Regions from separate parts of the Paucibacter sp. B51 genome, predicted to be linked through region 1. Evidence: predicted binding sites of a transcription regulator. Region 1 holds the regulator's gene; each other region holds the start of a gene.
What was found. The regulator sigma-54, encoded in region 1, starts transcription at its own class of promoters, with help from an activator protein. The targets are predictions, from matches to a motif close to TGGCANGNAANCTGCTTT.
Positions count from the first base shown of each region.

Region 2: the regulator sigma-54 is predicted to act here: its motif matches at 3,635-3,652, upstream of exaC (acetaldehyde dehydrogenase ExaC).
Region 3: the regulator sigma-54 is predicted to act here: its motif matches at 2,494-2,511, upstream of OOB33_RS14635 (PEP-CTERM sorting domain-containing protein).
Region 4: the regulator sigma-54 is predicted to act here: its motif matches at 2,383-2,400, upstream of OOB33_RS04890 (pilin).

Region 1 is NZ_JAPIVN010000001.1:1,340,590-1,346,456, forward strand. It holds gene OOB33_RS05705 (SGNH/GDSL hydrolase family protein) at 1-829, opposite strand, end outside; gene OOB33_RS05710 (RNA polymerase factor sigma-54) at 1,068-2,597, opposite strand; gene lptB (LPS export ABC transporter ATP-binding protein) at 2,696-3,505, opposite strand; gene lptA (lipopolysaccharide transport periplasmic protein LptA) at 3,502-4,140, opposite strand; gene OOB33_RS05725 (thiol:disulfide interchange protein DsbA/DsbL) at 4,329-5,003, opposite strand; gene OOB33_RS05730 (thiol:disulfide interchange protein DsbA/DsbL) at 5,069-5,761, opposite strand; gene OOB33_RS05735 (SPOR domain-containing protein) at 5,823-5,867, opposite strand, start outside.
Region 2 is NZ_JAPIVN010000001.1:4,599,244-4,605,110, reverse strand. It holds gene OOB33_RS19425 (MFS transporter) at 1-268, shown strand, start outside; gene guaA (glutamine-hydrolyzing GMP synthase) at 303-1,907, shown strand; gene exaC (acetaldehyde dehydrogenase ExaC) at 2,007-3,527, opposite strand; gene OOB33_RS19410 (sigma-54-dependent Fis family transcriptional regulator) at 3,946-5,867, shown strand, end outside.
Region 3 is NZ_JAPIVN010000001.1:3,401,063-3,406,929, reverse strand. It holds gene prsT (XrtA/PEP-CTERM system TPR-repeat protein PrsT) at 1-2,327, shown strand, start outside; gene OOB33_RS14635 (PEP-CTERM sorting domain-containing protein) at 2,660-3,535, shown strand; gene OOB33_RS14630 (isoaspartyl peptidase/L-asparaginase family protein) at 3,682-4,701, opposite strand; gene OOB33_RS14625 (pseudouridine synthase) at 4,845-5,645, shown strand; gene OOB33_RS14620 (ATP-binding protein) at 5,845-5,867, shown strand, end outside.
Region 4 is NZ_JAPIVN010000001.1:1,150,451-1,156,317, forward strand. It holds gene OOB33_RS04880 (DEAD/DEAH box helicase) at 1-1,030, opposite strand, end outside; gene OOB33_RS04885 (MBL fold metallo-hydrolase) at 1,339-2,115, shown strand; gene OOB33_RS04890 (pilin) at 2,475-2,906, shown strand; gene OOB33_RS04895 (hypothetical protein) at 3,004-4,902, shown strand; gene OOB33_RS04900 (GtrA family protein) at 4,880-5,296, shown strand; gene OOB33_RS04905 (NAD(P)/FAD-dependent oxidoreductase) at 5,286-5,867, shown strand, end outside.

The sequences.
Region 1 (5,867 bases):
CGGGCTGGCCGACATAGCCGGTGAAGCAGGCTTGCGTGACATTGCTGAAGCCGTAGAGCGCCGCGTTGTCGACCAGGGTTTGCTGCGTGCCCAGGACGTCGAAATAGCGGATGTCAATGCCGGGCAGGGCCCGCAGCTGGCCGATGGCCTGATTCAGGCCAAAGTTGAAGCCCAGGGAGAGCTGGTGCAGCTGGCCCGAGAGGCCGGAGGACAGGCCGGCCGGTGTCTGGCCCAGGTCCGGCAGGCCTGGCATCAGGAAGTTGCGCGCACCCAGGCCGTAGAGGGTCTGCACCGCGCTGCTGAGGTTCTGGATGGCCGCTTGCGCCGTGGCCTGCGAGAAACCCAGGTACTGGAAATCATTGGCCCCGCCCCAGAGCACGTAAAGGGCCTGGCTGTCGGCGGCCGAGCCGGCCAGGCCGGACTGGAAGGCGCCCACTTGCGAGAGCATGCCGGTGTTTTGCAAGGCGGCTGGGGCACCTGCGGCCACCGCCGCGCCGTTGAGCCAGCCGGTTTGGGCACCGCCCCAGGCGTAATCCTGCAGGCTCACGCCCAGGCCTTGGGCGAGGTGCTCGACGGCCACCTGGCCGTTGGAAAAACGACCCTGGAAATAGTTGCCCGGCTGGGGCACGGCGCCGCTGGTGGCGCGGTAGAAATTGCCGTTGTCCGACAGGCTGTCGCCGAAGGCGATCACGCGGCTGTAGCTGGTGGCGGCACTGCTGCTTGTGGCCTGAGCCTGAGCTTGGGTGGGGGCGGCCCAGGCCAGGTTGGCGGCGAGTATCAGCAGCGCGGGCAGGCGTGCGCCGGCCGGGGAGCGGAGGGTGGTGTTCACGGCAGACCTTTCAAGTAACGATCCAAGTCAGCGGCATGATGGCATGTCTCGAAATGGGAATCACCTGAAATCGGTGTGCGTGTTCACGTTTGGGGGTGAACGGGTGAACGGGTGAACAGGTGAACAGGTGAACAGGTGAATGGTGAATGGTGAATGGTGAATGGTGAATGGTGAATCGTGGGGTGTGGTTCACCAGTTCACTGATTCACCCGTTCACTCAAGCTTCAAGCTTCAAGCTTCAAACCACCCGCCGCATCGTCGTCGTCCCGATGTGCATGCCTTCGCGGTATTTGGCGACGGTGCGGCGCGCGACCTGGATGCCTTGCTCTTCCAGCATGCTGGCCAGGGCGCTGTCGGACAGGGGTTTGGCCGGGTTCTCGGCGGCGATGAACTGCTTGATCAGCTCGCGCACGGCGGTGCTGGAGGCCTCGCCGCCAGCCTCGGTGGACAGGCCCGAGCCGAAGAAATACTTGAGCTCGAAGGTGCCGAAGGGCGTGGCCATGTACTTGGCCGTGGTCACGCGCGAGATGGTCGATTCGTGCAGGCCCAGCTCATCGGCGATCTCGCGCAGCACCAGGGGCTTCATGGCCACGGCGCCGTGGCTGAAGAAACCTTTTTGCCGCTCGACGATGGCGGTGGAGACGCGCAGGATGGTGTCGAAGCGCTGTTGGATGTTCTTGATGAACCAGCGTGCCTCCTGCAGCTGGCCGCCCAGGGCGCTGTTGCTGATGCCGCCGCGCGTCTGGCGCAGGGCGTTGGCGTAGAGCTCGTTGATGCGCAGCTTGGGCGCGACCTCGGGGTTGATGATGACGCGCAGCTCGCGGCCGACCTTGCGCACGATCACGTCCGGGATCACCGCCGGCGCCTGGCCGCGGGCAAAGCGCCGGCCGGGCTTGGGCTCCAGGGCCACGATCAGGGCTTGCGCTTCACGCAGCAAGGCATCGTCGGCGCCGGTCAGCAGCATCAGGCGGCGGCTGTCGCGCTTGGCCAGCAGGTCCAAGTGCTTTTTGCAGATCATGATGGCGATCACCTGCGGCGCGCTACGCGGCAGCTGGCGCAGCTGCAGCTCCAGGCATTCCGTCAGCTCGCGGGCACCGACGCCGGGCGGGTCCATGTGGTGCAGCCATTTGAGGGCGATGCGCAGGTGGTCGAGCAGCTCCTCGCGCTCGGCGGCGCTGTCCTCGTCACCGTCCGGCACCAGGGCCTCGGCGATGGCTTCCAGGCTGTCCTCGAGATAGCCGTCCTCGTTGAGCGAATCGATCAGCAGGCGCAGCGCCAGCTGGTCGGTATCGCTGAGGTGCATGCCGGCCATCTGCTGGACCAGATGCTCTTGCAGGCTGATCTCGGCCGATTCCTGGTCGCTGCGTTCGCCGTCTTCATCGTTGCTGCCCGAGCCGCTGCCGTTGTTGCTGGGCAGTTCGCGGATGCCGTCGAAATCGTCGCCCTCGGTGCCGTTCTCCCAGTCCTCGCGTTCGGTGCTGCCGAAGTCTTCGGCCTGCAGCTCGGGCGTGGCCTCGGCCTCGGCGCCGCCGCCCAGCTCACGGTCGGCGCCGCTGTCCTCGGCGGCGCTGGCCGGGCGCAGCTCGGGCAGCTCGGGCGTGGCGACGGAGAAGTCTTCTTCGGTTTCGAGCAGCGGGTTCTGCGCCAGCATCTGCTCGACTTCCTGATTCAGCTCCAGCGTGGACAGTTGCAGCAGGCGGATCGATTGCTGCAGCTGCGGCGTCAAGGCCAGATGCTGGCTCAGTCGAACCTGGAGTGACTGCTTCATGGCGCGGGCTCAGGGGCAGTCGTGAGATGCAGGAATCCCAGCATCAGCCCCGCGCGGGGCTGCCGTGGCAGCGGGCGTGTAGGCATCCATGGCCGGCTCTACATGCGGAAATGTTCGCCGAGATAGACCTTGCGCACATCGGCGTTGGCCACGATCTCGTCCGGCGTGCCCTCGGCCAGCACCGAGCCCTCGCTGATGATGTAGGCCCGGTCGCAGATGCCCAGGGTCTCGCGCACATTGTGGTCGGTGATCAGCACGCCGATCTGGCGCGCTTTCAGGAAACCGATGATGCGCTGGATCTCCAGCACCGCGATCGGGTCCACGCCGGCGAAGGGTTCGTCCAGCAGGATGAAGCGCGGTTGCGTGGCCAGGGCGCGGGCGATCTCGACGCGGCGGCGTTCGCCGCCCGAGAGCGCCGGCGCCGGGCTGTCGCGCAGCTTCTCGATGCTGAGGTCGTGCAGCAGCGCTTCCAGCAGCTCCTTGATGCGCGGCTCTTTCAGCGCGCGGCCCTGCTCGTCGCGCTGCAGCTCCAGCACGGCGCGGATGTTCTGTTCCACCGTGAGCTTGCGGAAGATCGAGGCCTCCTGCGGCAGATAGCTCAGTCCCAGGCGGGCGCGCTGGTGGATGGGCAGGTGCTCGACCGATTGGCCGTCGATGTGGATCTCGCCGGCGTCGGCGCGCACCAGGCCCACGATCATGTAGAAGCTGGTGGTCTTGCCGGCGCCGTTGGGGCCCAGCAGGCCGACCACCTCGCCGCTGTTGACGCCCAGATGCACGTTCTTGACCACGCGGCGCACGCCGTAGCTCTTGGCCAGGCCCTCGGCTTCCAGGCGGCTGCGCGGGCCGGATTCGAGGGCGGCCACGGGCGCGTGATGGGGGCTGGCGACGCTGCTGTTGCTGCTGCTCATGGCGCTTTGCGGGGGCTCAGGCTGGTGCTGGGCTTGAGTTGCACGCCGGAGGCCGCGGCCGCGGGTGCCGAGGCGGCCTCGGGCGCGCCGCCGCGCGGCATCATCACCACACGGACCCGGCCGCTCGGGTGGGGCGAGGTCTGGCCGCCCTCGAGGGTGAAGACCTCGCTGCGGTTGTCGAACAGGATGACTGCGCCGGTCACCTCGTCGGCCACCGTCGTGCCCTGCAGGCGGCGCACCACGGCATTGCCGATGAAGCGCACGGTGTCGCTGCGGGTGTCGTATTCGAGCTGGTCGGCCAGGCCTTCGATGGCCTCGCCCGGCACATCGCGCGCCTGGCGGAAGCTGACCTGCTTGCCGGTCTGGCCATTGGCATAGACCTGGTAGTAGCCGTCGCCGGTTTCGCGCACATCGAGCTTCTCGGCGCGCAGCACCAGGCTGCCCTTGCTCAGCACCACATCACCGTTGAATTCGGTGCGCTGCTTGGCGATCTCGACGCTGCCGCCGTTTTTGGAGCTGATGTTCAGCGGCTTGGCGCGGTCGCCTTTTTCCGCCCAGCCCGAAGTCGAGGCCCCGCCCAGCAGCAAGGCCGCCAGCAAGCCGGGCAAGACGGAAAAGCGCGGTGACAGCTTCATGGGCAGCAGCAGGAGGGATGGAGGAGGGGGCAGGCCGGGCAATCGAATCAAGCGAGCACGCGTTCGCCGCCCGTGAAGGCGGCACAAAACTTGCAGGCCATTCTAGTACGGGCCTGGGTCAGCCCGGAGCGCCCGCCGTGCGTGAAGCGTGAGCATCACGCCGCGGTGCGTCCGGTGCCATCCATTCATCAGGCCTTGCCGCCGCGCAGCTGTTGGATCAGCTGGTTGCTCAGGGCGAGGGCGGCCTGGTGGCCCACCGCGGCGCTCTGCCCCGGGCCAGCGGCCAGGCTGGGGCTGGTCAGGAAACGGCCGCCGATGCCCAGGGCTGGCACCGTCTCCGCACGGTAGGCAGCGGCCAGCTGGGCCGATTGCGCCATCCGGCTGTTGGCGGTGAAGGAGTTGAAGGCCGCCTTGAACTTGGCCTCTTCCAGGCCGAGGCTGACGGCGAATTGGGTGATGGCCTTCTCATCGCTGAGGTCCAGACGCTGGACATGGATGGCCTTGAACACGGATTCGTGGAAATCGCCCAGGCGGCCGAGACTTTCCAGCGCGAACATCAGGCGCTGGTGCAGCTTGTGCATGGCGCCCACACCCACATGGACCCGGCGGAAGCTCACATCGGCCGGCAACTGCTTGGCCCAGGCGCTGACATGAGGGTCGAAGGCGAAGCAGTGCTGGCAGGTGTAGAGGAAGAACTCGATCACCTCAATCTTGCCCGGTGTGCTCGGCAGCGGCTGAGCCAGGCGCAGATAGTGTTTGCCTTCCACCGGCGCCGCCCCCTGAGCCAGGCTCAGGGTCGGCAGGGCGGCCACGGCCAGCCCGAGGGTCGAAGAGAACTCACGGCGAGAGATCAAGGTCTTCATATCGGGGCGGGCGCTGGCGCGGTTCAGGGTTCAATGAGGTGAGGACAGCAGAACAGGAAGAACGATCAGGCCTTGCTGGCGCGGGCCAGCTGGATCAGGTGGTCGGCCACGGCCAGGGCGCGGCGGCCGTTGGCCTGCTCGTTGTCGCCACGCAGGCCGGCGATCGAGGGCGAGGTCAGGTAGCGGCCGCCAATGCCCAGGGCGGGCACGCCGTCGATGCGGTAGGCCTCGGACAGCTTGGTGCCCTGGCCGGCCTTGGTGACCACGCCGAAGGCGTTGTAGGCGTCCTTGAACTTGGCGCCGTCCACGCCCAGCTTCACCACCAGCTCGGTGATGCTCTTTTCGTCGTTGAGGTCCAAGCGCTCGACATGGAAGGCGTTGAAGATCTTGTCCTGCAGCTCCGCCGCCTTGCCCAGGGCTTCCAGGGCGTAGAACAGCTTCTGGTGCTGCTTGATCATGGCGTTGAAGCCCACGTGCACGCGGCGGAAGGCCACATCGGCCGGCAGCTGCTTGATCCAGGGCGCCAGCACCGGCTCGAAGGCATAGCAATGCGGGCAGCCGTACCAGAAGAACTCGACCACCTCGATCTTGCCCGGGGTGCTGCTCGGCAGGGCTTGCGACAGGGTTTGGTACTTGCCCGCGAAGGGGTCGGTCTGGGCCAGGGCCAGCTGCGGCGCAGCGGCCAGCGTGCCCAGGGCACCCAGGCTCAGAGGTGCGGACAAGAGGGCAGAAAACTCGCGACGTTTCATCATCTTCATCTTCTCGTTCATCTCGGTGGACAAAAGAGGCCTCGGCAGGCCCTGGGTGATGGACAGACGATCAGCGCTTGACGCCGACCAGATTGGCTTCGATGCCGGCGGCTTC
Region 2 (5,867 bases), 3.3 Mb from region 1:
TGCCGCCGATGCCCGCAACCAGGGTGAGACCATGGGTGCCATCTCCTCGCTGAACAGCCTGATGGCTGTGATCGCGCCGGTGCTGGGCCTAGGCCTGATCTACCTGGTCAGCGAGCTGCCCAAGGGCGATTGGCGCATTGGCGCCCCGTTCTACTTCTGCGCCGCGCTGCAGGCGCTGTCCCTGTTCTTCGCCTGGCGGCACTTTGCCCAGCTGCCTCAGCAAGCGCCTGGCGCCGACGCCGCACCGGCCGCCCCCGCCGGCCCCTGAATTCAGAATCCAGACAGAGAGTGAAAGCCCGACCATGCATGACAAAGTCCTGATCCTCGATTTCGGCTCCCAGGTGACCCAGCTGATCGCGCGCCGCGTGCGCGAGGCGGCGGTGTTCTGCGAAATCCACCCCAACGATGTTTCGGACGAGTTCATCCGCAGCTTCGCGCCCAAGGCCATCATCTTGTCGGGCAGCCATGCCTCGACTTATGAGGACCACGAGCTGCGCGCACCGCAGGCCGTCTGGGACCTGGGCGTGCCGGTGCTGGGCATCTGTTATGGCATGCAGACCATGGCGGTGCAGCTGGGCGGCAAGGTCGAGTGGAGCGACCATCGCGAGTTCGGATACGCCGAAGTGCGCGCCCATGGCCACACCAAGCTGCTGGACGGCATCCAGGACCATGCCACGCTGGAAGGTCATGGCATGCTCAAGGTCTGGATGAGCCATGGCGACAAGGTCACCGCCATGCCGCCGGGCTTCAAGCTGATGGCCTCCACGCCCAGCTGCCCCATCGCCGGCATGGCCAACGAGGAGAAGGGCTATTACGCCGTGCAGTTCCACCCCGAGGTGACGCACACCGTCAAGGGCCAGGAAATACTGACCCGCTTCGTGCGCGACATCGCCGGTTGCAAGGGCGACTGGATCATGGGTGACTACATCGAAGAAGCCGTGGCCAAGATCCGCGAGCAGGTCGGCGATGAAGAAGTCATCCTCGGCTTGTCCGGTGGCGTCGATTCCTCGGTCGCCGCCGCCCTGATCCACCGCGCCATCGGTGACCAGCTGACCTGCGTCTTCGTGGACCACGGCCTGCTGCGCCTGAACGAAGGCGATATGGTCATGGACATGTTCGCCGGCAAGCTGCACGCCAAGGTCATCCGCGTGGACGCCAGCGAGCTCTTCCTGGGTCAGCTGGCCGGTGTGACCGACCCCGAGAAAAAGCGCAAGATCATCGGCGGCCTGTTCGTCGATGTCTTCAAGGCCGAGGCCGCCAAGCTCAAGGCGGCCGATGCCGGCGCCAAAGGCGCCAAGTGGCTGGCCCAAGGCACCATCTACCCCGATGTGGTGGAAAGCGGTGGCACCAAGACCAAGAAGGCCACCACCATCAAGAGCCACCACAACGTCGGTGGCCTGCCCGAGCAGCTCGGCCTGAAGCTGCTGGAGCCCCTGCGCGAGCTCTTCAAGGACGAGGTGCGCGCCCTGGGCGTGGCCCTGGGCCTGCCGCCCGAGATGGTCTACCGCCACCCCTTCCCGGGCCCCGGCCTGGGCGTGCGCATCCTGGGCGAGGTGAAGAAGGAGTACGCCGACCTGCTGCGCCGTGCCGACGCCATCTTCATCGAAGAGCTGCGCAATACCAAGGATGAAGCCACGGGCAAGAGCTGGTACGAGCTGACCAGCCAGGCCTTCACGGTGTTCTTGCCGGTCAAGAGCGTGGGCGTGATGGGCGACGGCCGCACCTATGACTACGTCGTGGCCCTGCGCGCCGTGCAGACCAGCGACTTCATGACCGCCGACTGGGCCGAGCTGCCTTACAGCCTGCTCAAGCGCACCTCGGGCCGCATCATCAACGAAGTGCGCGGCATCAACCGCGTCACCTACGATGTGTCCAGCAAGCCGCCGGCAACGATCGAGTGGGAATGATCTCTCAGGTCTTGAACCCCTGGTTCAAGTCCTGAGTGAACGCAAAAGGCGGCCCGCAAGGCCGCCTTTTTTTTGTTTCAACTCAGCAGCGCTGGCTGCTCAGAAGAAGCCAAGAGCATTGGGCGAATAGCTGACCAGCAGGTTCTTGGTCTGTTGGTAATGGTCCAGCATGGCCTTGTGGGTTTCGCGGCCGATGCCGGATTCCTTGTAGCCGCCGAAGGCCGCGTGCGCCGGATAGGCGTGATAGCAATTGGTCCAGACCCGGCCGGCCTGGATGGCGCGGCCCATGCGGTAGGCGCGGCTGCCGTCGCGTGTCCAGACGCCGGCGCCCAGGCCGTAGGGCGTGTCATTGGCGATCTGCAGGGCTTCGGCCTCGTCCTTGAAGGTGGCCACGGCCAGCACGGGGCCGAAGATCTCTTCGCGGAACACGCGCATATTGTTCGTGCCCTTGAACAGCGTGGGCTCGATGTAATAGCCGCCGGCCAACTCGCCCGACATCTGCTTGCGGCCACCGCCGATCAGCAGCTGAGCGCCTTCCTGCTTGCCCACTTCCAGGTAGGACATGATCTTGTCCATCTGCAGGGCTGAGGCCTGGGCACCCATCATGGTGTCGGTGTCCAGTGGGCTGCCTTGCTTGATGGCGGCCACGCGCTTGAGTGCGCGTTCGATGAAGCGGTCGTAGATCGACTCTTGAATCAGCGCCCGGCTCGGGCAGGTGCAGACCTCGCCCTGGTTGAAGGCGAACAGCACCAGGCCTTCGATGGCCTTGTCCAGGAAGGCGTCGTCCTGGGCCATCACATCGTCGAAGAAGACATTGGGGCTCTTGCCACCCAGCTCCAGCGTGGCCGGTATCAGGTTGCTGGCCGCCGCCTGGGCGATCACCCGGCCGGTGGCGGTGGAGCCGGTGAAGGCGATCTTGGCGATGCGCTTGCTGGTGGCCAGGGCCATGCCGGCTTCGCGGCCATAGCCGTTGACGATGTTGAGCACGCCGGGCGGCAGCAGGTCGGCGATCAGCTCGGTCAGCACCAGGATGCTGATCGGTGTCGATTCCGCCGGCTTGAGCACCACGCAGTTGCCCGCGCCCAGGGCCGGCGCCAGCTTCCAGGCCGCCATCAGGATGGGAAAGTTCCAGGGGATGATTTGCCCGACCACGCCCAGCGGTTCGTGGAAATGGTAGGCCACGGTGTGCTCGTCGATCTGGCTCAGCGCGCCTTCCTGCGCGCGCAGGCATCCGGCGAAGTAACGGAAATGGTCGGCGGCAAGCGGGATGTCGGCATTGAGGGTTTCGCGGATGGGCTTGCCGTTGTCCACGGTCTCGGCATAAGCCAGCAATTCGAGGTTGGCCTCGATGCGATCGGCGATCTTGAGCAGGATGTTGGCGCGGGTGGCGGCATTGGTGGCTGCCCACTGGGCCGTGGCGGCATGGGCGGCGTCCAGGGCCAGCTCGATGTCCTCGGCGGTGGAGCGGGCGGCGCGGGTGTAGACCTGGCCGCTGATGGGGGTGACGACGTCGAAGTATTCGCCCTTGACCGGTGGCACGAAGCGGCCCCCGATGAAGTTGTCGTACTGGGCTTTGTAGGCGAGCGTGGCGCCGGGGGTGTTGGGGCTGGCGTAAAGCATGTCGGTCTCCGTGTGTTGTGTTGGGGTCTCAAGGTCTGGGCCTGCTCCGTCTCCATCGCGGGTGCTGAGTTGCGGGGTTAGAGGCAAGCAGGCCAGCCGCAGGGTTTCTTGCATGGAGCGTGCCAAGGCCTAGGTTTGCGCGGAACTTGGGCACAAGGGCTGCTGCTGCGCGGGGCGAGACGGCTGGCCGCCTCGCTTGGCTGCGCACCGTGCCGCCCCACTGTCACGAAAGAGGACAGGTGGCCGCCTCGCGTGGCACAGCTTTCACGTCCACTTGTGCTGGAAGCGGGCAAAACCAGCCCAAGGGCTTGGCAAGTGCCGTGAGCCTGTTAAGGTCGTGCTGCGGCGCGGGTTTCAACACCTGAGCCGCGTCTGATTCAGAGCCCGTTCACAAGGGCCGATCACGGAGACACACGCGATGACTGCTGCCAATGCCTTGATGAGCTTGCGCACGCCGCCCAGCCGCCTGCGACAGGCGCGCCGGCAGCTGCTGGAAACCGGTGAGCTGGGCGCCGGCTTGCTCGATGCCCGACTCCATGCCAGCTGGCAGCGCAGCCGGGCCTATGGTCTGGCGCCCGAGGGGCGGCCGCAGGGTGTGCCACACGCGTCGGCCGCCCAGCTGGCGCGGGCCCTGGAGCAGCGCCGCGCCTTGCTGGCCCAGGCCCGGCCGGTGATGGAGTTTGTGGCCGAGCAGGTGAGGGCCAGCGACAGCCTGGTCATCCTGGCCGACCCGCAAGGCATGCTGCTGCACGCACTGGGCGACGATGGCTTTGCCGACAAGGCCGCACGGGTGGCCTTGCGGCCCGGCGCTGTCTGGCTGGAACAGTGGCGCGGCACCAATGCGATCGGCACGGCGCTGGCCGATGGCCGGCCGGTCGTCATCAACGGCGCCGAGCATTATCTGGAGCGCAATGGATTCCTGACTTGCGCCGCTGCGCCCATCGTCGACCCCAGCGGTGCCCTGCTTGGGGTGCTGGACATCTCGGGCGACCGCCGTGGCTACCACCCCCACACCCTGGGCCTGGCCCGCTCGGCCGCGCGCATGATCGAGCACCAGCTGTTTGTGGCCCGTCACGGCGGCGGCCTGGTGCTGCGGCTGCACAGCCGGCCCGAGGGGCTGGACACGGTCACCGAGGGCTTGCTGGCCCTGGCCGACGACGGCCTCATCCTCGGCGCCAACGGCTTGGGCCTCGAGTGGCTGGGCCTGGCGCCCAGTGCCCTCGGTCGCTGCACGGTGGAGGCGGCGCTGGGGCTGCGCATGCAGGAGCTGCTGGCTGATGTGCATGGTTCGCAGCCTCGGCGCCTGCAGCGGGTGGACGGCAGCTTGATCTACGGCCGGCTCGATGGTGCGCGGCCCCTGCAGCCCCGCCCACGCGTGGCGCCGCCGGCTGCCACGGCTTTGCTCACGACGGCATCGCCAGCGTCTGCGCCTGCCCCTGCCTCGGATGCACTGAGCGCGCTCGACACCGGTGACGCGGCCGTGCACAAGCTGATCGAGCGGGCGCGTCGCGTGCTGGCCAAGCCGATTGCCTTGCTCTTGCAGGGCGAGTCGGGTGTCGGCAAGGAGTTGCTGGCGCGGGCCTGCCACCAGAGCGGGCCGCGGCGCGCCGGGCCGTTTGTGGCCATCAACTGCGCGGCGCTGCCCGAGCATCTGATCGAGGCGGAGCTGTTCGGCCACCAGCCGGGCGCCTTCACCGGGGCGCTCAAGGATGGGGCGCCAGGGCTGCTTCGCCAGGCGCATGGCGGCACGCTCTTCCTCGATGAGATCGGTGACATGCCGCTGGCGCTGCAGGCGCGGCTGCTGCGGGTCTTGCAGGAGCGCCAGGTCTCTCCGCTGGGCGGTGGGCAGCCGGTGGCGGTGGACTTTGCGCTGATCTGCGCCAGCCATCGGCGCCTGCGCGAGGAGGTGGACGTGCAGCGCTTCCGCGAGGATTTGTACTACCGCATCAACGGGCTCAGCCTGCAACTGCCGCCGCTGCGCGAGCGCAGCGATTTCGCGGCCCTGGTGCAGCGCCTGCTGGCCGAGGCGGAGCCGAGCCGCAGTGTGAGCGTAGAGCCCGATGTGTTGGCGCTGCTCGCCCGCCATCGCTGGCCTGGCAATCTGCGCCAGCTGGCCAATGTGCTGCGCACCTGCTGCGCGCTGCTCGATGCCGACGAGGCGCAGATTGGCTGGAGCCACCTGCCCGACGACATGGCCGAAGAGTTGCAAGCCCTGGCGCGGGCTGAGCCTGTTCAGTCGGAGCAGGAGAAGGAGGAGGAGGCGGCGCCGCTGGAGCTGGACCTGCGCCTGGCCTCCAGCCGCTGCGTTCAGCAGGCCCTGGCCTTGGCCCAGGGCAACCG
Region 3 (5,867 bases), 2.1 Mb from region 1:
CCTTGAATCCCCGCTCGGGCAGCCCCTGGACAGCCGAGGCACCCATGCTGCTGCGCCTGGGCGAGCGAGACAAGGCCAAGGCCTCGGCACTCAAGGGCACCGAGCTGTCGCCCAACGAAGCGGGCGCCTGGTACACCCTGGGCACGATCTTGCAAGGTCAGCAAGACCTGAAGGGCGCCCTGGCGGCCCAAGAACGCGCCCTCAAGATCAATCCCAAGCAGGTCGACGCCCGCGTGGCACGTGCTTCCCTACTGATTGGCCTGAATCAGGAGGCCGAGGCCAGCAAGGACCTGGCCCAACTGGTGGAATGGGAGCTGGAAGACCCTCGCGCCTCATTTCTGCGCGGCTTTCTGGCCAACCGCAAAGGCGACCTTGCCACCGCCAAGACCGCCTTCGCCAATGCGGTGGACCTGATCGACGCCATTTCCCCTGAAGTTCTGGCGGGCAACGACCCTTTGCTGCTGGCCGGAGCAATGTCGCACCGTGCCCTGGGCAACCCGGAGAAGGCGCGCGGCTATCTCGACATCCTCCTGGGCTTGAACAGCAAGAACTACGCCGCACAGGTGATGCTGGCATCCATCCTGGTCGACACCCGAGACTACGGGCGGGCCATGGTTTTGCTGGAAGCCGCACAGCGCATCAATCCGGAAGACCCGCAGGTCTTGTTCCTGCTGGGCACGGTGAACATGGCTCGCAAGCGCTATGTCCAGGCGAGTGAGTTTTTCGAGAAGTCGGCCGCCCGCAGCGGCTCGGCCTCGGCCATCCGCGAGCTGGGCTTCAGCCAGTTGAGCCTGGGCCAGGACAAATTGGGCCTGGCCAATCTGGAGAAAGCCTTCGCCGCCACACCGGGCGATGGCCGCGCTGGCATTCAGTTGGCCAACGTCTACCTCAACCAAGGCCAGACCGCCAAGGCCTTGCAGACCGCCCAAGCCATCGTCAAGCGCGAGCCCGACAACCTGACCATGCTCAACTTCCTGGGCAATATCAAAGGCAGGGCCGGTGACAAAAAGGGCGCTCGCGACACCTTCCAGCAGTTGCTGCAGAAAGACCCGAACTTCCGCCCGGCGGCCGTCAATCTGTCCTGGCTGGACATGGAAGAAAGCAAGTTCGATCCGGCGCGCAAACGACTGGAGAAGCTGCTGGAAGGCGGCAACAAGGATGATGCCGAGTTGCTCTACCAGCTGGCGATCCTCGAGCTGCGCGCCAAGCGCCCCAATGAAGCGATCGCCCACCTGCGGCATGCCCACGAGGTGCAGCGCGTTGACGCGCGCCCGGGCTTGATGCTGGTGGAGCTTTACATGGAACAACGCCAGGCAGACCTTGCTCTGCCCCTGGCCAAGAGTCTGGCCGCCAACTATTCCGGCAAGCTTCCCGCCTTGCTGTCGCTGGCTCGTGTCTACCTGGCCTTGAACGACGGCAGCAACGCACGCCAGGTGCTGCAAGAGGCCACCCGCGTGGCGGACTTTGATGCACAGGAGCAGGTCAAGATTGGACGTATGCAACTGGCTGCAGGCAATGTCGATGGGGCCACTTACAACGTGCAAAAGGCATTGCAGTCGCAGGCGGGCGACCTCGGCGCCCTGCTCTTGCAGGTCGAGGTGGAAGCTCGCCGCGGCGATCCCGCCAAGGTGGATGCCGCCTTGAAGACGTTGAACAACACCCACCCAGGCAAAGTGCAAACAACGCTGGTTGGCGCCCATGTGGCCATGTCGCGTGGTCAATTCCCTGCCGCTCAAGCTGGCTACCGCACCGTGTTCGAGAAAGAACCGAGCACGGCCAATGCGATTTTGCTGGCGCGCTCCATGGTGGCCGCAGGTGAGCTGGACAAGGCCCTGCTCATGCTGGAGGGCTGGGCCCGCAAAGCGCCCAATGACATCACCGCCCTGAAGGCCGTCGCGGGCGTGCAAATGCAAGCGGGCCGAAATGAAGCTGCGAAAAAGAACTACCAACAGATTCTGGCCTTGCAGCCAGGCGACATCGGCATTCAACTCAATTACGCCCAACTTCTGCATCGCATGGGCGACGCTGGAGCCGTCGCTGCAGCCGAGAAGGCCTTGAAGCAGGCGCCCGGCAACGCGGATGCAGCCGATACCTTGGGCTGGATCTTGGTGCAGCGCGGCAATATCGAGGGCGGCCTGCGTCATTTGCGTGAGGCTCGCCTGCGCAGCCCCGGCAATGGCGAAATCCGCTTTCACCTGGCCTTCGCCTTGGCCAAGCTGAACCGCAAAGCAGAAGCCAAGGAAGAACTGAGCGCTGCGCTCAACGCCCAACCCAAGCTGCCGATGACGCAGGAAGTCAGCCGTTTGAAACTGGAACTCGGTCTGTGATCACGGCTCCAGTCTGGCGCCCTGACGCCAATACGGCAAATCAAGCCCAGAATATGTAAGCCAAACGGCCTATTCGAATATCCAAACCAAGGCCAATTGACCGAGACATTACTCACGCCCCTCGATATCGGGGGTTCTCTTGCTACGGATTGAACAGGCAGAATCCGGGCATGAAATTGGTATTGAGTATTTGCTTGGGTAATTGGCTGCAACTGTGAATTTTTTACAGTCCCTCAACACCCCCCGGTTCGCGGGATTGTTGGAAGCCAAGGGCCGAGTAGGATGCAATCCAAGATTTCCGTAACACCATCTACGCCGACAGGGTCCACACCATGAACTACGCTGCCACAGCGACAACTACCACCGGTCGATTTGCGTCTTTTGCCGCAACGGCTCTGTTCGTGGTGGCCGCCGGCTCCGCTTACGCTCAAGGCGCGACGACCGTGACCAAGGCGACTGGCTCCGGCTCTTCGCTGATCGAGACCCACTCGCTGGTGTTCGGCAACACCAGTGCCCGCGACACCGGTCTGGGTGCTTGGAAGGTCAATGAAGGCACAAGCAATGCACTGGGCGCCAACAGCTTCTGGGTTTACTGCCTGGACCCGCTGAACAACTACCTCTCGCCGGACACTTATGACAAGGTATCGCTGAACAACTTCGTCAATGGCTACCAGGCCACGCCCGGCGGCGCCACCATGGGCTACGCCTCGATCTTTGCGGGCGCCAACTACCAGGCGACAGGCATCAAGGGCATGTACGACGACTCGACCACGACGACCAGCCGCGTCCTGGCCGACTTGACCAACTTGTTCGAGCACGCCTACTCTGACAGCCTGACTTCATCGACCAAATCGGCCGCCTTCCAGTTCGCCATCTGGGAAATCCTGGGCGACGGCGCCGGCAAGAGCTCCGACAAGAAATACTACAGCGCCGCCTACACCAACAGTGGCCTGGACGTGAACGAGACCGGTACATCGTTCAAGAACCAAGTGGACGTTTACCTGGCAGGTCTGAATGGCACCTGGGCTGCCGGCCTGACTGGCACAACGAACTACACCTTCTCGGTCTACAACCCGAACCCGAGCGGCTCGGGCCAAGCCCTGATCCGCGCAACCGCACGCGCCGTGCCGGAGCCTGGTTCGCTGGCACTGGTCAGCTTGGCTGTGTTCGGCGTGGTTTACACCCGCCGCCAAAGCAAGAAGCACTGATGCAAAGGGCTGGGCCATCCAGCCCGGCCATCAACAGAAAGAAGCGGCCGCGGGCCGCTTTTTTCATGTCTTTGTCGAATCTCAGACAAGCAGTCATTAAGTGCGCAAAGGAGCAAATCAGCCTGCGTGCCGATGCCTCAGCACAACTACTCTGAGCGATAGACCGCCACCACGGGCTCGCCGGCAGCCACCCGCGCATAACCCCGATACATCCCCTCGGAGTTGAATGGCAGACATACCTCGCCTCGGGCAGAGACTGCAATCAATCCACCGGCATCCGGCGGAAGCTTTTGCATCACCACACGCTCACAAGCCTCGGCCAATGACAGACTGGCATATTCCATCAGTGCCGACACATCATGTGCGGCGCAAGCACGAATGAACAGCTCACCCGTGCCCGTACATGACACGGCCACTGTGGCGTCATTGGCGTAGGTTCCGGCTCCCACGAGTGGCGTATCCCCGACTCGACCGACCTGCTTGTTGGTCATGCCACCCGTAGAAGTGGCGGCCGCCAGATGGCCGGCCGCATCCAGGGCGACAGCGCCGACCGTACCAAACTTGGTCAGCTCATCAATTGGGCCAGACACCCGAGCATCGCCCCGCAGCGATGACACATCCCGAGCCAGCAACTCTTGACCATCGTGATCGCGCAGCACGCCAGCCTGCAGTTGCTGCGCACGCCGAAGCTGCTCCAGGCGATGCGGCGTACCAAACCAACTGGGCTCCACCTGCTCCAAGCCATGGCGTGCGGCGAACTCATCGGCTGCCGCGCCGACAAACAGCAGATGAGCGCTGTGCTCCATCACCGCTCGAGCCGCAAGAATCGGGTTGCGCGTGCGGCTGACCCCAGCCACTGCGCCTGCACGACAGCCATGCCCATCCATCACGCAGGCGTCAAGCTCATGGGTGCCAGCCGCCGTGTAAACCGCGCCCTTGCCAGCATTGAACAGCTCACACTCTTCGAGCTGCCTAACCGCCTCCACCACCACATCAACTGAGCTTGCGCCTGCGGCGAGCTGCGCCTGACCGGCGCGCAGAATGCCTGCCAAGGCAGCGCGATAACGAGCCTCTTGCTCGGCACTCATGGCGCCCCTCGTCAAAGTACCAGCGCCACCATGGATGGCCAGGACAGGAGCAGGACGAGAAGTGGTTGTATCGGTCATTTTGAGGTCCATGGCGAGCGAATTACTGCGGCAGCGAGGATCACCCCGGACTTGGCGCTTGTGGATCATAGGCAAGCATCAGCGCCCCTTCAGCGCCCGCGTGCGAACAGCGCAGCGGGCTCATGGACAATAGCGATATGAAAATGCGCCTCTCCAACATCCTGTTCTCGCAAGGCTTCGGCACCCGCCGCCTCTGCGCCGGTCTGATCTACAACGGCGAGGTTCGCATTGCCGGCGAAGAGGCAGACGATCCGGATGCCGAATACGAAACCGAGGGCTTCAGCTTTCAGGTCAGTGGCAAGACCTGGCCCTTTTACGAAAAGGCGCTGATCCTGCTGAACAAGCCGGCAGGCTATGAATGCTCGCAAAAGCCCAAGCACCACCCCAGCGTCATGAGCCTGCTGCCAGCGCCGTTGCGCGAGCGCAATGTCCAGCCAGTGGGTCGCCTGGACGAAGACACCACCGGTCTGCTGCTGCTCACCGACGACGGCAGCTTGATCCACAAGCTCACCAGCCCCAAGCACCATGTGCCCAAGGTCTACGAGGCGCAGTGCAAGCATCCAGTCACGCCCGAGATGGTGGCACAACTCTTGGCCGGCGTGGAGCTGCGCGAACCTGCAGAGTCCAAGCTGCCGGCCGAGCTGGCAGCCCGCCGCGCCAGCGAATCACGCAAACCCCAAAAGTCGAGCAAGCCTGTCGCCAGCGAAGGCCCGGGCTATACGCCGGAGATGGTCAAGGCCGAAGGCGCCGAGGCCTTCGGCAGCCACGGCCTGCGCCTGACCCTCACCGAAGGCAAGTACCACCAGGTCAAGCGCATGGTGGCAGCCGTCGGCAACCGGGTGGAGAGTCTGCATCGACCCCAGTTCGGCGCGCTGGCCTTGCCCGCCGACCTCAAGCCCGGCGAGTGGCAGTGGGTTCACAGTCCAGCGCTGATCAGCTCCTGATTGCGCTGAGACAAACGCCCTAGTGGTTTGCCCTGGAAACTTCATATGACTGTGGTTTTCAAGGGTTGTTCCGGTTCAATTTGTCATCTTTGCCCTGTAGAAACACGCCCGAGAGTGGAGCGATCACAAGCGTGGGCAAGAACCCACGCTGTTGGAGCGGCCTCAGCAAGAGGCGGCCGGACGTCGAGGGGTGAAAGAGATGACAGCAGCGTCGGCCGCATG
Region 4 (5,867 bases), 190 kb from region 1:
GGCCCCAGCCCTCGTGGGCTGAGGGCTTGCGCGAGCCCGATTCGGCGATGCAGAACTTGTGCGCCAGGGTCCAGGCCCCGGCATCGGCCTGGGCCAGCAAGCACATCACATAGACCCGCGACAGCTCGGGCGACAGGGCCTCGCGGCGTGCGCCGCTGGCCTTGCGCACGTCTCTCATGGTCTGTTCAAACAGCGCGGCGGCCTCGGCCCAGCGGCCCTGGGCTGCGGATTCGGCCGCATCGAAGCCGGGCCGGCTGGGGCCGTGCACGCCCTCCAGCAGGCTGCGCATGCCGCTGAAATCGAGCGCTTGGGCGCGGGCCTCGGCCAGCTGGCTGCGCAGCTCGGGCGTCAGCTCCCGGCTGCGCGAACTTCCCCCGTGGCCGTGGCTGTCGAGCAGCCAGGCTTGCATCTGCCGGGCGCGCGGGTCGGCGGCGGGCAGCAGGTCCAGGCAGAGGGCCAGCAGCTCGCTGCGCAGCGCGCTGTCCATGCGCGCCATGGCCTCGGGCAGCCAGGGTTCGCTGAGGACTTTGCAGATCAGCAGGGGCTGGTCGAGCAGCTCCAGGCTGCCTTGCAAGCCCTGGCGGAATGCCGCCTGGCTGAGGCCGGCGTGCAGGTAGAGGCGCAGCAGCACGGCTGCTTCTTCGTCGGTGCGCAGGGTCAGCCAGCTGATGGGGCGGGTCACCTCGCCGTAGGCGCCGCTGAGCATCCAGGCCAGACGCTGCCAGTAGGGCGGCTGGGCGGCGGGCGGGTGCCGCAGCAGCTCTTGCAGGCGCGCGGCATGCTGCTGCAGATCGGCACGGTAGCCGTGGCCGGGGCGCTGTTCGATCAGGCCTCGGGCCTTGAGCAGCTTCAAGGCTTCGCCGATTTCGACGGCATGCAGATCGGCCCCGCCCGCGGCCAGCCACTGCGCCAGCCCGGCCGCACCGCGCGTGCCACCGCTGAGCAGCAGCGCATCGAGCACGGCCTGCTCGATCTCGCCCAGGCCCGGCGTGGCAGTGGCGTCAAGGGGCAGGGCAGCGTTGGAGGTCATGGGGTGGGCCGGAGGGAGACATGCGAACAGCACGAGGGGCGCGCGAGGGGCGCGAGCGTGCAGCAGCACAGTATGCCAAGCGGCCCCAGTCACGCCTCGATGCCGCAGACCGGCCTATCGGTCCCGTGCAGCAAATCACGGCGCCGCGCTGCCCGGCAAGGGCCGGAGCACTTTCTCAGTCGCAAGCCGGTAATGCTCCCTTGTTTCGATGCCGGGGCTCAGTACATTGGAGGGCCCTGTCAACGGCACCGGTTTTTTCCCCTCCGGGATCGGCGCCAAGACGGCTTTCCCGCCCACTGATGCTCCCCATGAAAATTCGCGTCCTCGGCTGCTCGGGTGCCATTGCAGCCGGCTTCAAGACCACCGCTTTCTTGCTCGACGACGATGTGCTCATCGACGCCGGCACGGGCGTGGGCGACCTGGCGCTCGACGAGCTGGCGCGCATCGACCACATCCTGGTCACCCATTCCCATCTGGACCATGTGCTGTCCATCCCGCTGCTGGCCGATTCGGTGCTGCGCCTGCGCGCCGAGGCGGGCCGGCCGCCGATCCAGGTGCATGGCCTGCCTCAAACCCTGCAGGCGCTGCGCCAACACATCTTCAACGGCGTGATCTGGCCCGATTTCACCCGGCTGCCCAGCGCCGAGCGGCCGGTGCTGAGCCTGCATGCTTTTGAAGTGGGCGAGGTGCTGGAGCTGGGTGGCCGCCGCGTCGAAGTGCTGAGTGCCGCTCACACCGTGCCGGCCTGCGGTTTTGCCATTGCCGGCCTGCGCGGCCATTGGGTCTTCACCGGCGACACCGGCCCCAATCCGGCGCTCTGGGCCCGCCTGGCCCAGTTGCAGGTCAGCCATCTGGTGATCGAAACCGCCTTCAGCAACGACGAGCAAAGCCTGGCCGACCTCAGCCGCCACCTCAGCCCCGCCCGCCTGGGCGTGGAACTGGCCCAGCTCGCCGGCAGCGTGGCCGTGCAGATCACCCACATCAAACCCGGCGAAGGCCTGGCCGTCATGGAAGAAATCGCCGCTCTGGCCAGCCGCCACCGAATCGAGGCATTGGTGGCTGGGATGGTGATGGATCTGGATTGAGTGGAGTGCCCGCCGACGTTCGCCGAGCGTGATCTCGGCGCCACTCGTTGGCCAAGCTTCAGCAAAAACGGCAACCTCTGGGTTGCCGTTTGCTTTGGCACCTCGTCTTCTGACCGACTGCGGGCAGTCAGCACCGGCCTGACAAAAATTGTCAGGTCACTCTTTGCGTCACCGTCCATCAGGTCTCAACTGACCAAAATTGTCAGTCGCACCGCTCGCCGGCCCGCGGTTCGTGCCAAATTTCACGCCAAGTAGCTCTGGGCATGCTGGCACGACCCCTGCATTCAGGGGGGGCGTTCCCTCTTCTTTGTTTCTTTCATTCGTTCCCTGTCCCGTTCAACCCCGTAGGAGTACCCATCATGAAGCGCGTTCAACAAGGTTTCACACTGATCGAACTGATGATCGTCGTGGCGATCATCGGCATTTTGGCGGCGGTGGCGATTCCGCAGTACAAGGACTACACCTCGAAGTCGAAAGCAGCATCGGCGCTGGCCAGCTTGAATGCGTACAAGCAAGGCGTGGCTCTCTGCGCTCAAGAAACGGGCGCCTTGACGAATTGCGACTTGGGCGCGAACGGGGTTCCCGCAACCATGGCCACCGCGTTGGTCTCCGAAGTGGCCGTTGCCGACGGTAAGATCACTGCGACGATTCCTGCCAATGCCATGGGAAATTCTTCGGCAGGCACGATCGTCTTGGAACCGACCAATGGTGATGCAGCGATTACTTGGAAGATTACTTCGACGAATATGCCTGCTGCGGTCACGGCTGCATTGTCAAAGAATAATTCCTGATTTCGATCAGATTTGTCTTTCATGAAAAGGGGCTTCGGCCCCTTTTTCTTTGTGCAACTATCTCGCAGATCCAAAGTTGGATTGGTCCTTAGTCCGAATGCAAGCAATTTCATCACGCCGCCTGCCCTTCGTGCTTGGTATTGCCGTTGTCGTCTGGGCATTGTTCATGGCACGTCCGTATACAGGTTTGCGGCATGACGGAATTTTGTACATGGGGCAGGTGCTTCAGGCGCTGGCCCCAACAGTACTGGCAGGTGATCTGTTTTTTGCGCACGGCTCGCAAGATCGCTATTCGATTTTTAGCGGGTTGATGGCCCCATTGGCTCAGCATTTTTCTTGGGCCGGGATACAGTTTTTTTGGCTTTTGGTGGCCCAGATTGCCAGCTACTGTGCGATTTATGCCTTGCTGAAGCCGTCGCTCGATTCAGGTCTGCGACTTTGGCTCGGGTTGCTTTTTGCAGCAGGCCTTTCTCACGGGTATGAAGGGCGGCAAGTATTTTCTTTTTCCGAAGATTTTCTGACGGCGCGCACCTTGGCCGAACCACTTGTGCTTTGGGCGCTAGTTGCCTTGCTACGCAAGCGCATGATGGCTGCTGTACTGCTTGTTGCTGCCGCAGCGTTGTGCCATCCGTTGATGAGTTTGCCCGCCTTGGTAGTCGGTGCGCTCTATCTCATGGAGCATGACCGTCGTTGGTCCTGCTTGCTGGCCTTTCCTGCATTGCTGCCGATTCTGGCTTTGGGAGGAATTGCACCCTTTGAACTGATGTTAAAGACCTACGACTCTGAGTGGTGGCGTTGGATTGCCGAGGTCAACGAAGTTCTGGTGCAGCGCTGGGCGTGGGTGGACTGGCAATTTCTGGCTTTCGAAGCCGCCGTGCTGTGGATCGGTGCCAGGCACCTGCCTTCCAGTCTGTCACGATTATGTCGATCCACATTGCTGGCGGCCAGTTTGCTATTGCTTCTGTCCGCCGTTGGTGCCGACATTCTTCAGAACCAGCTACTAACTCAGCTACAGCTGTGGCGCGTGCTTTGGCTGGTTCGAATTCTTGTTTTGGCTTGCCTGCCGACGTTGCTGCTGGGGCTGTGGTTTGAATCAGATTCGAGCAAGCGGGCCACCGCGCGTGCCTTGGTCACCCTGCTTCTGGCGACACTCCTGGTGGTCGAGATCCGCGCGGAAGAGGGCTGGGTGTTGATGGTGGTGTCGGCTGCCGGCTTGTTTGCTTGGCACAAAGGTCTGACGTTGCGGCTTGTGTTGGCTTATTGGGTAGGACTTGGATCAGTGCTGTGCATCGTGATGGTTTGCGCAGGCATGTTTTGGAATTCCTTCTTGCCATGGCCGATGGGCTACCTTTATCAGCCAGATTTGCCGCTTTGGTTTGACTTTCTGCGACTCCCGGCCGTCCTTTTGTCGTTGCCCTTGCTGATATGGTGGGGCTGGCAGCGAGGCGGCTGGCAGCGGATCAGTTCAGCGGCATTTTTTGCATGTATGGTGCTGGTTTGTCTGCCGCATTGGGACCGCCGCAGTGAATGGACGCGCCTGTTGGAAACTGGCGCTCTGCAACGAACACATCCGTTTCAAGCCTGGATCGCGCCTGGCCAATCGGTGTACTGGCACGAGCAGTTGGCGCCGACCTGGTTGCTTTTGGGGCGCCCGAGCTATTACGAGAAGGCCCAGGGCGCGGGCCTACTGTTCAACGAAGGTACCGCGCGCGCCTTCGGACCTCGTTGGGATGCTTGGCAGCCTGTGCGAAAGCATGTGCAGAGTTGCTGGATGGGCGCTGCATTGAGTCGTTCAGATTCAACTCTGTGCTTGACCCCGCCTCTGGTGCTTGTGCAGCAACTCTGCAGCACGCAAGCCGAGTTGCGCTACATGGTCTTTGATCAAGCTCTGCATTCAGCCCGTGGCCGAATGCCAGCTTTGGCCGTGTGGAATCCTCAGTTGCCCTCCTTTCCGGATCAGCGCTTTTATCTCTATGACTGTCAGCAACTTGTTTGAGTTTGTTCGCTATGCCCTTTGCAGCGCACTGGCATTGGCGATTGACTTTGCACTTTATTTGCTTGCATTGCGAATGGGACAAGCCGTGCCGGTTGCCGCTGCACTTGGATTCAGTGTTGGTTTGATGACGTCCTATGTTTTGAGTGTGCGCTGGGTGTTTCTCCAGCGTCGAATTCTAGATAGGCGGCAGGAACTGCTTGTATTCTGTACCGTGGGCGTTGCTGGCTTGCTATTGACTCAATTGTTGCTGTGGTTATTGGTGCAGAGAGCCGCCATGAGTCCTGAATGGGCCAAGTTACCGACCGCAGTTTTGGTGTTTATGTTCAATTTCAGTGTGCGCAAGGCTCTGCTATTTGCGAGTCTGCCTCTCAGAAAAATTCGTTATGAAAACTGAAGTATTGATTGTTGGTGCAGGGCCAGCCGGCCTCACGGCGGGTCTGGAATTGCTGAGAGCGGGCAAGCAGGATGTGACAATCATCGAGGCAACCCAAGATATTGGTGGGATCTCAAAGACAGTCAATTTTAAAGGTAATCGCATCGATATCGGCGGGCACCGTTTCTTTTCAAAATCGCAGTGGGTGATGGATTGGTGGCGAGAAATGCTTCCAATTGCATTGCCTGAAGGCATGAATGACGAAGCAGGTTTGCGTCTTGCCTATCAAGGAAATCAGACACTTCTCGGTAGATCTGCAATTGCAGCAAGAGAGACGCAAGAAAATGTGATGCTGGTTCGTAGCCGGTTGTCGCGAATCTACTTTGGGGGTAATTTTTTTGATTACCCGCTCAAGCCCGGATTTGACTTGGCGCGCAAGATGGGGGCGATCCGTTGCCTGAATTTTGCTGGTAGCTATATGTACTCGGCCATGGCTCCCATTCGCCCAGAGCGAAGCCTCGAAGATTTCTTCATCAATCGATTCGGGCGACAGCTATATCAGCAATTTTTCAAAGAGTACACTGAAAAAGTG